One region of the Aliamphritea ceti genome, then DNA from elsewhere that is predicted to be linked to it. Evidence: riboswitches for the same ligand, from Rfam matches in the RefSeq annotation. Region 1 holds a riboswitch; the other holds the start of a gene.

Region 1 (5,575 bases):
ATGTCGGCAAAGGAAGTACACCATGACCGCAGGCAAGGCGATGTTGACGGTATTGACCCCTAATACGAGGAAACCACCAAAGCCAAAGAAAACCGCCTGCAGAATCAACGCTACCAGCAATGCAGGGAACGCCGCCCAGCCCAGCGCCAAACCAATCAGACCGTTGAGGATCAAATGAACACTGGAAAAACCAATAGGCAAGTGAATATAAGAAGCAATAAAGAATGCGGCGGACAAAACACCTACCTGAGGCAGGTGCTCATAGTCCATTTTCTTCAGACCGTATGCTACACCGGCAATCGCAAGTAATGCTCCGCCGGCCAGAACCGGTTCGGAAAGCGCGCCATCTACTATATGCATAGCTGTTCCTGAAACTGTAAAACCGGTAGATCTTTAACAGAACTGCCGGCTTCAGTGATTATTTAATATCGTGAGCCTGAACCCAGATAACCGCGTCCTGAGACAACTCTTTACCTTTGTATTCAGTATCTGAACCTACTCCCAGAGCAGCAAAGCCCCAGTGGCCAGACTTTGGAATACCGAATGTAAAGGTACCGTTGGCATCCGCAAAAATCGTCATAGTGACAAATGCATCAGCTGGCGGTGTCATTTCTGCATGATCAGAGAAACGATTATTTTTCACATCCGGCTCGTAGTTCATGTATTCAACTTCGATTTCAGCGAAAGGAACTGGCTCGCCATTGCTTTTAACAACACCGGTAAAGGTACCGCCAGCATAAATAGCGTACGGTTTAGTCAAAGGCACGATCTCTGCTTTAAGACCCAGCTCTTCGTTCCAGTCAGTTGGCAAGCCGCCAACATTGATGATGTTCTTAGTAACCTGCTGAATGTAAATATCTTCTTCAGCTTCGTAGTAAGGCTCTGGGGTCATCACGAAAACATTATCGCCCAGTCCACGAAAGCGTACCTTTGCTTCGTACGCAGGGCCTGTATCTACAGCACTGGTCCACTCAATTGGTACCAGTTTATCCATCAGGTCAGTTTTTTTACCCTTACGGACAGAATAGAATTCTAAAGGCTCACCCATCTTCATCACGTGGCCGCTGGCAGCAGGATGAGTAAATGGCATCTTCAAGACCACCTCACCACCCTTTTCACGCAAAGAGTCATGGGCATAAACCAACTGAAAATGTGCCTGAGCCGTACCGGCTACCAGGGAAGAACCTAACACTAAAGCTGCAGATAACTGCTTGAAATTGAACACGTTTGAATTGCTCCGTCTGAATAAATAAACAGCCAGAGTTGGGAGGAATCAGCACAGCAGATGTGGGAAGAAACATCGCTAAGCCTCGGTGAAGCCCTCCGCAACACCTAGTTATAACAAGTTACCAAGTCGGTATCCGGACTCATCGACGGATTTTCATCCCCTGTTTCGCCTTCCCACTAATTTTGATTCACGGGAATCATTTGCTCGCGGTGGCCAATGAAACAGTTTTATCGATTTACCGTTGCGGGGGCAGTGTTGGGATTGCCAGAACTGGCGCTGCATAATTTGGCAATTACAACAGCAGCAACCGAAATCTAAACTCACCAACTTCCCGGGCAATGCATTTTTTAATGCTTTGCCCTGCGTGTTTGCACACGCAACTCAGTAACGAAAACGCACAATACCTGCACCGCTCAAAGATTGTCAATCAGCGCCGGATAAATGTCGCAATTTAATAAAATAAGGTCTTAAGAAGGGCAATAACAGCCGCCAAACGACGGCTGTTCAGAGTAAACAAAAAATCAATCTCAGGTTACAAACTGGCCGACTGCCAGCTTCAGCTGCTGGGCCTGAGCCGCCACCTCGTCACTGGCAACTACATTTAACTGCGTCTGGGCACTTGCATCATCAATAATCAGCCGGATTTTATCTACATTCTGATTAATCTCACCTGCCACAGTCGCTTGCTCTTCTGTAGCAGCTGCAACCTGAGCTGTCATATCCACAATGGTCGCGGCATCTGATGTAATCGCATCCAGCATATTAATACTCTCTCCCGCCCTTTCAGCACTCTGCTGACTGCGGCTAAGGCTCACCGCCATCAATTCGGTAGCTCTGCTAGTACGGACCTGCAATTGAGTAATCATACCTTCAATTTCACTGGCCGAAGCCTGAGTACGCTCCGCCAGCGACCTCACTTCATCAGCAACCACTGCAAACCCTCTGCCCTGCTCACCGGCTCTGGCCGCTTCGATAGAAGCATTTAAAGCCAACAAATTAGTTTGCTCTGCAATGGATTTAATGACCCCTAATACTGAACCAATTTCTTCGCTATCTTTTTTCAGCGTCTGCACCTCACTATCAGTCTCGCTAGCCTGCTCAGCAAGGCTCTGGATGCTGTCGATTAACTCATGATTACTGGCTTTACTTTGTTCGGCCTGACTCAGGGAGTTTTGTGCGGTTGAAGAGGTCTGTTCAGTATTGCCGGCAATTTCTGCCATAGCCGCTTCCATCTCGTGGACTGCACTGGCAATTTGCACAACTTCATCCTGTTCATTCTGTAAATCAGAGGCCGCCCGGTTAGCACTGCTGGCCAACTGTTCCGAAGACGACTGCAAATGCCCAATTGCTTTTACCACATCACCAATTAACGTCTGGAAGATAGCCATCATGGCATTAAAGTCGCTTCCCATTTTACCCAGCTCATCGCGATTGCCACCTTCATATCGCAATGTCATATCCTTGCTGGCACTGACTTTTTGCATACAGGTCGCCAACGCAGAAATTGGTAACAGAATACTGCGGGAAATGAGTGTAACCGCTACCCCTACGATAAGAGCTACAGCGATCATAATACCTACGGCTAAAAACTGTACCCGGGATACTTCAGCAGCAACATGCGCCTGCAGACCGACATTAATCTGATCAAGTGTGGTTTGAGTATCCTGAGCCTGCTGCTGCATAACCCCTCGCAAACCGGATTCGGCCGTTAGCCCTAATTCTTTACGGGCCTGAACAAGCGCAATAAACTGACGCTTATAATCATCCAGTAAGTCCACTGTCACTTTGCGCTGCGCCTGACTAAAATCCACTTGTCGCAAAACAGCAATTGCCTTATCAAAGTTGCCGGTAAATTTCGTCAGATATTTTTCATTTGAGCGGATAATAAAATCTTTCTCATTTCTGCGTAGCTGCAAAATTCGTACATAAAGCGCATCACTGTTAATCGCGACAACATTTTTTTCCGCTGCATGAACCGCTCCCCGCAAACCACCCCGCAAGCCTTCTTTTTCATTCAAACCAATAGTTTTTAACAGACCCGCAACTTTTACAAAGCTGTCACCATATTCACCAAAATGCTTTCCCAGTACTTGCAACGAACTTTGGGCATCTGCATCAAGCTGCGTCATCGCCTCGGACAAATGGCCGTTAAAACGTGATTTAGCCTCAATAAAACCCGTTTCTGAAGCGCCTTGCAATGTCGTCACGAACGCCAGCTCATGCTGCCCCATTGCCAGCTGATCCTGCTTCAGCTTCCCCACCAGAGATTCGCTTTCGCGAAGTTCATTTAATGTGCCCAGGGAATACATCAGCAAGCCAAATAGCGCCGCCACAGAAAACAGCACAATACCCAGCAGTAAAATAAGTTTGTTTTTGATGGTCATGCAACACTCCACATCAAGACATTTGGTCTCCTGACCGCCCTCACTGACAATCAGATCCAGACTTGATCTGGTGCGCTCAGAGACTCCTGCAAACATCAGTCACCAGCTTAATCACCAATCGGCCAGACAACGCCCTTGACCAAAATCCTTTACCAAGTTTTAGAAAACTAGCTGTCGCACGAAAATTCTCCAGTAAAGTTTGCCCAGTTTGGGGATTATCTATAGTCAAATGTCAGTTGCGTATACTGCAAAAACCATTGCACAAAAATCACTCCGGTGTAGACTTGCCCGCTGCAATTCAGAGAGGTTGGTTATGCGTTCCGTTTACAGTGTCAAAGAGATGTTTTACACCCTGCAGGGCGAAGGTGCTCAGGCGGGCCGGCCGGCGGTATTTTGTCGGTTCACCGGCTGCAACCTGTGGTCTGGCCGGGAACAGGATCGTGCGAAAGCGATCTGCGATTTCTGTGATACTGATTTCGTCGGCACTGACGGACAAAACGGTGATAAATTTCGCAGCCCTGAAGCACTGGCAAAAAGAGTTCGCAGCTTCTGGCCACTCAACAATGAAGGTACACCTTATGTTGTCTGCACCGGTGGCGAACCTTTATTACAGCTGGATGAAGCACTTATTGCTGCCTTTAAAGCAGAAGGTCTGGAAATTGCGCTGGAAACCAATGGAACATTACCTGTTCCGGATGGTGTGGACTGGATATGTGTCAGCCCAAAAGGCGTCTCTGAGATTGTGCAAACCACTGGCCATGAACTAAAACTGGTCTACCCACAAAGCCAGGCATTACCTGAACGCTTTGCCGACCTCAGGTTCGATAACTATTACTTACAACCACTGGATGATGCTTTGCAGACAGCCAACACTAAAGCAGCTGTTGAATACTGCATGGCGCACCCTAAGTGGAAACTCAGCCTGCAGACCCATAAATTTATCGGTATTGACTAAAATAAGCCGTCAGTTTCACCATATTTCAGATTTTTTTCAAAAAAATTGAAATTTTTTTCGTCTCTTCAGGTCTACTTTGCTGATAAAGAATACCGAGTATTTTCAAATTCTTGGCTAACACTTCTATAACCTGCATGAAGTATGATATGCAGGTTGTACATTTTTTTTGCGAAAAAATGCAAAAAAATTCAAATCGCACTGAACTTATTGCGCAACCCCTTCTCTAAATCTGTACATCAACGTTCGAGCAAGACCCCTTTTGTAGTAAAAGTAGTTTCTTCCCAGAGCTTCCCCTCTCTGGGAAGAAGCTACTCCCCTTTTCTTCTAAACGCTTTTTCTACCGTATTTCTAAGTCGCTTTTTGTAAACCAGTGCCTATCTTTTGAACCGCCTTAAAACACGCCCGTCGAATGCACCTTTAAAGCCTTAGTACTAATTTTTAAACCGCATATTTAAAGCCTCTGTAAGCAACTAACATTCTTTGCTATCCTAGCCGGCCTGTTTATTTGCGCTGTTTCAGGCGTAATCAACCTTCTGAATAGTGAATCAAGATGAGTAAGTACTGGAGCCCGGCAATTAATTCGCTCACCCCTTATGTCCCTGGTGAGCAGCCAAAGCAAAATGGTTTGATTAAACTCAACACCAATGAAAATCCGTATCCGCCATCACCTCATGCCATCGCTGCTCTGAATGATTACCCTAAAGAGCGCTTAAAGCTGTACTGTGATCCTGAAGCCACATTGCTTAAAAATGCACTGAAAGACTATTTCAGTCTGGATTATAAAAATGTCTTTGTCGGTAATGGTTCAGATGAAGTACTGGCTCTGGCATTCATGGCGTTCTTCCGTCAGGAGCACCCTATCCTTCTGCCAGAAACCACATACAGTTTTTACGATGTTTACTGCAACCTGTATGACATTGCATATACTCAGCTGCCATTAGATACATCTTTCAACATTGATCTGAGCACATATCAGCAGCCAAATGGCGGTATTATTTTTGCCAACCC
Region 2 (5,575 bases), 300 kb from region 1:
TATTTCAGGTATTCGCAGTTATCGGGATATTGAAACAATTCTCCGTAGCTTGCATGAGTTTCGTAATCTTATCAGCACGTCTAACGCCATTCTTAAGTTTCAGAACCTTGAGGATTTTGCATCAGCAGCGCTGGATCATATGCTTTCACTACTGCATTTACAGGGTGCTTCCTTTTATATGGTACGCCATGAAGATGATTTCATGGGGGAAACTCAGGAAACCATTGTTGCCTGCACCGGCAGAGAAGGTGAGCGGACTCAGTGTCTTAGCACTGTACCTAACCCTGTCAGAGAACAGATCAACGCTGTTTTTCGTCTGGGGCAAAATGTTCAGACCAGTGACTACTTTGTTGCTTACTTTCAAACCTCGGAAATCACCAGTTCCGTTTTCTATGTGCAATATGCCGATAAGGGTGAGGACTTCAACGCCAGGCTGGCTGAACTGTATATCACCAATGTTGCGCTGATTCTGGAAAACCTGATTCGTAAACAACAGCTCGCAGATAACCAGCGGGAGCTGATGTATATAGTGGGAGAAGCTGTTGAAGCACGCAGTAAGGAAACCGGATCACATGTAAAACGGGTGGCTATTCTCAGCGAACTGCTGGCTCAGAAGTTAGGGCTACCAGAAAGTTTTTGTACCGCAATTAAGACTGCAGCTCCGTTGCATGATATTGGCAAAATTGCCATTCCAGACAATATTTTAGGCAAGCCCGGTAAACTTGATCCGGCTGAGTGGGCTGTGATGCAAAGTCACGCAGAAATTGGCGGCAACATGTTGGCAAAAAGTCATTTACCCGTGGCTCAGTTGGGCTCAAGAATTGCGCACTATCATCATGAAAACTGGGATGGCAGTGGTTATCCGCTGGGCTTAAAAGGCGAACAAATTCCAATTGAGGCCAGAATTATGGCGCTGGTAGATGTGTTTGATGCCCTGGGGGCGAAGCGTTGCTATAAAGATGCCTGGTTGTTAGATGATATTCGCAGTTTTATTGCAGCCAACCGCGGGATTAAGTTTGATCCGCAACTGGTGGATCTGTTTTTTGAATCTTTCGGTGAAATGGTCGCTACCCGCGATCTGTATCCGGATTAATACCTGACAGTTGTGGAGCAGTAGGTAATGGAAGATTACATTAAAGAGATCATTGAAGATGCGTCGAATGCCTATGGCGCGGATTTTCTTCAGAAGATTACCCTCAAACTGAATAAAGTGCTGAAAGCGGATTACACCTATATTGCTGAAGCAGATGAAGCATATGAAAATGCAGAGCTTGTGGTGTGGGTGGCAAAAGGTGAACTTAGTGACACCTTTTCATATCCGTTAAAAGATACACCATGCTCAGACGTTATGTGTCAGAAGGTTGCCTGCTTTCCCAGCGGTGTTGCGCAAACCTATCCGGAAGATGAGTTTCTGGCGGACCTTAATATAGAAGGCTATATCGGTACCGCTATTCGGGATTCAAAAGGCCGGATTATGGGGCTGATAGCTGCTTTATATGAGCACGATATTACTGAACAGCAGGAGTTAATATCTGGTCTGTTTCAAGTGTTTTCAGGGCGGATAGCGGCGGAGCTTGAACGTGCCAGGTTTGAGTCATCACTGGAAGGCCTGAATGAAACCCTTGAAGAACAGGTTCGTAAGCGCACGCAGGAATTGTCGTCTACTTTGGATAATCTTCAGGATGCTCAGCAGCAACTTGTTGAGTCAGAGAAAATGGCGGCATTAGGCCGACTGGTAACAGGGGTTGCCCATGAAGTTAATACTCCACTGGGAATTGCCATCACCGCGCACAGTTTTATGGCAAAGAAATTCAACGATTTCCTGCGCCAGGTTGAAGCGCAGGCACTGACGATTGAAGACATGGATAGCTACTGTTCTTCTACACGGGAGTCGTTACGGTTGCAGGAGTTTAATCTTAATCATGCTAAAAATCTGATAGACAGTTTTAAGCGTACAGCTGCGGATCAGCATGTTCTGGAAGAAGAAACCATCAACCTGAGTGATTATTATTCGGATGTGATTTCTACATTGAAAGCCGTACTCAATAAAAAACGTATCAGTCTGCATCTGGAAATACCTGCGGATCTTGAGGTACGTACCTTACCCGGTGTACATGCGCAGGTTCTGAATAATCTGATAGAGAACAGTGCCCGGCATGGCTTTGATGCGGAAGACATAAATAATCATATTCTGATCACGGGATTTAGTCATGATGACGGTACCGTACAGATTGATTATTCAGATAACGGTAAAGGTCTTGATACCGAAAGCAGGGAAAAAATATTCGAGCCGTTTTATACCACTGCCCGTAACAAAGGTGGCACGGGGCTCGGTATGTCTATTGTGTTTAACCTGATTGTACAGTCGCTGAAAGGTCAGATTGAATTACTGCCGGGAGATACCGGAGTAAGTTTTTGCTACCGCTTCAGTTCTTTTACTGAGCAATAAACTTCAAACTTAAGCTGAATGATTATTCAGCTTTTTCTGTTATGCTGATGCTCTTATTCACCGGGCAATGTATCTGTGCCGGTTTTTTTGTGGTTATGGAAAATGCATCAGAATCAATATTCCTCAGTCTCTTCTCCTTCTGCCGGTAACGAAGCGAAAGCTATTTTAAACCTTGCTGTACCACTGGCGGTTGCGCATATCGCCATGGTTGGTATGGAGGTGATCGACACTATCGTTGCCGGACAATACAGTGCACAAGATCTCGCCGGCCTGGCGATGGGCGGTAATATCTGGCTGATTCTGGTGTTGTTTATGGTGGGCGTACTGGGCGCAGTATTGCCCCGTATGGCGCGGTTCCATGGGGCAGACGATAAAGACAATGTTGTTGGAGAGATTCAGCAGGGGCTGATTTTGTCAGTCAGTCTTGGTTTCATGATGACAGCACTGAGCTGGATTATTCCGGGCTGGCTTCCGGCTCTGGGAGCAGGTGAGGCTGAAACTGCTATTGCGCAAGGCTACCTGAAAATTATTGGTTTGGGGTTTCCGGCAATAGGCGTGTTCATCGTGATTATGAACTTGCTTGAAAGCCACAGTCTGACCCGCTTTATCGCACTGAGCAGTTTGTGTATTTTGCCTCTGAATTTGTTACTTGATTACGTGTTTGTATTTGGTATCGGGCCTTTTGAAGGAATGGGTGGTGTGGGCTGTGCGATTACTTCGGCATCCTTATATGCTGTGTGGACGATTGCACTCTGTGTTTATGCGGTGAAGCATCCTAAGTTGAAAGCTTACCGTTTTTATAAACGCTGGCCGGGTATTGATGTAGCGCGTATCAAAGCAATACTTGGCCTGGGTTTGCCAATAGGTTTGATGCTGCTGGCAGAAGAGGGCTACTTCAATATATCAGCTCTACTGATTGCACCGCTGGGCGTCAGCTCTATGGGTGCACATCAGATTACTATTCAGGTGGCAGCACTGGTGCTGATGGTAGGGCTCTGTATTGGTCAGGCGACCGCCATTCGGGCTTCGCAAAGCATTGGTCGTCAGGATACTGCTGGTGTTAGTCAGCAGTTGAGTGCGGGCCTGGGAATGATTGTAGTCTTCAGCCTGGTGTCCGGTTTGCTGATTATGTTCTGGCATCAAAAGGTACCAGCATTGTTTGTACGGGATGCCACTGTTATCGCGTTATCTGCTGCTATGTTGGTGTTCGCACCGTTATTTTTCTTTTTCGATGCACTGCAAGTCTGGTGTATTCAGGTATTGCGTGGATTTCAGGATACCCGCATGCCGATGGTGATTCAGCTCACTGCGTACTGGGTAATAGGGTTTCCGCTTGGTTACAGCTTAGGCCTGACGGATATCTGGGGAGAGCAATACGGCGTGTTTGGATTTTGGGCTGGCTTTATGTGCGGTGTGTTGCTCAGTGCATTATTTCAGTCACGCCGTTTGTACCGTATGGTGCGTACTAAGGGCTGGCTGGCTGGCGCTTAAACTCTGTTATAGATTCTACCGGCACGAATATTAAGAGGCTTTTCGTTTATTCGTGCTTCCTGCTGTGTGATTTTCTTCTTTTCGCCGATCCCAATTGCGACTCTAACCCTGTTGTTATGCGACTTACGACCCTTTAAGCGGCTGTTTTGGGTCTGGAATGGTCGTTTTTGTGCAATGACCGAATATTTTTTTTGCGATACTGGCGCCACTTAGGACACGCCGCCAAAAGCGGCGGGTTGGTGAAAACAGTGAAACTCTGTTGCTATCCCCGTAACGGTGAGAACGTCTTCTGATAAAGAGTCGTTTCTAGCCCGATCCCACCTAAGTAACAAACTGGATACCAGGCATGGAGCCTGGTGAATAAGGTTGCGGTGGACAACAAAAAATGAATTGTGGCTTAGCTGCAGGGTTACCCCTTGCCGAAAGAAGCCGTCATGATTCATTCTGTTCGCCGCCTAGATGCTATTGTTTTTTTTAGTGTAGGCGCCCTATGCAACACGTACTTACTGAGCTTGCCGATAAGCCAAAGAATTTTAGTCTGGCAGGCAAATTTTATAACGACCCTGCGCTTTATCAGATGGACCTGGAAAATATCTGGTACAAAGACTGGATATTTGTCGGCCATGATTTCGAATTAGCCAATACCGGCGATTACATGACGCTCCCACTTGGTGAGCACAATGTCGTCATCATCAACCAGGGTGATTCCCTGCAAGCCTTTTATAACCGTTGTCCGGTTAGTGGTTATCCGCTGTGTAATGAAGAAAGCGGTAATCAGCAAACTTTGGGCGACAGCGGTGCAACTATCCAGTATCAGCTGGATGGTCAGTCACTGGGCGAAGAAGAAGCACAGCTACAGGCTATCGCGTTAAATTCTGTGCAGAGCTATATGTTCATCTGTCTGGCAGAAGAGCCTGAAGACTTCGCAACTTTCAGCAGTGTTGTTGAGCCATATATGGCACCGCACAGCATGGATAATCTGAAGATTGCTACTCAGTCATCCATTATCGAAGAAGGTAACTGGAAGCTGGTATTTGAGAACAACCGCGAATGTTATCACTGCCTGAGTAATCATCCTGAGCTGATCATCACCTATCCGGAAGATCCGGCAGTAACAGGTGTGAGCCCAAGTGGAGAAGTGCCTGAGATGGTGTCTGATCATTGGGAGCGTTGCGAAGCTGCAGGCTTACCGAGCCGTTTCAAAATTTCTGATAAAGGTGACTTCCGCGTTGCCCGCATGCCTCTGCTGAAAGACTTCACCAGCTACACCATGAGCGGTGCTGATGCAGTGGCCAAGCCTCTGTGTGATGAAAGCCTGCCGAATGTTGGTGCGCTGGTGCTGTTCCATTACCCGAATACCTGGAATCATTTCCTGGGCGATCATGTTATTTCTTTCCGGACGCTGCCACTGGGCCCACAAAAGACGTTGGTAACCACGCACTGGATGGTACGTGCCGACGCTGAAGAAGGCGTTGATTACAACCCGGCGGAATTACTTGAAGTATGGGAAGCCACCAATGCGCAGGATAAGCATCTGGTAGAAGAGAATCAGCGGGGTATTAATTCTCCTCTGTATGCACCAGGCCCATATTCTGTCAATCAGGAAGACGGTGTTATCCAGTTTGTTGAATGGTA

What was found. A riboswitch is a leader RNA that binds a small molecule or an ion and turns the genes downstream of it on or off. The one in region 1 is predicted to bind cobalamin.
Region 2: another riboswitch for cobalamin. It lies ahead of OCU49_RS13890 (SRPBCC family protein); the one in region 1 lies ahead of OCU49_RS15310 (DUF4198 domain-containing protein).

What each region holds. Positions count from the first base shown of each region.
Region 1 is NZ_AP025282.1:3,323,710-3,329,284, forward strand. Features, by position in the region: gene cbiM (cobalt transporter CbiM) at 1-360, opposite strand, end outside; gene OCU49_RS15310 (DUF4198 domain-containing protein) at 419-1,225, opposite strand; cobalamin riboswitch at 1,336-1,628, opposite strand; gene OCU49_RS15315 (methyl-accepting chemotaxis protein) at 1,756-3,612, opposite strand; gene queE (7-carboxy-7-deazaguanine synthase) at 3,926-4,567, shown strand; gene hisC (histidinol-phosphate transaminase) at 5,118-5,575, shown strand, end outside.
Region 2 is NZ_AP025282.1:3,021,346-3,026,920, reverse strand. Features, by position in the region: gene OCU49_RS13905 (response regulator) at 1-1,093, shown strand, start outside; gene OCU49_RS13900 (sensor histidine kinase) at 1,121-2,449, shown strand; gene OCU49_RS13895 (MATE family efflux transporter) at 2,552-3,940, shown strand; cobalamin riboswitch at 4,135-4,279, shown strand; gene OCU49_RS13890 (SRPBCC family protein) at 4,431-5,575, shown strand, end outside.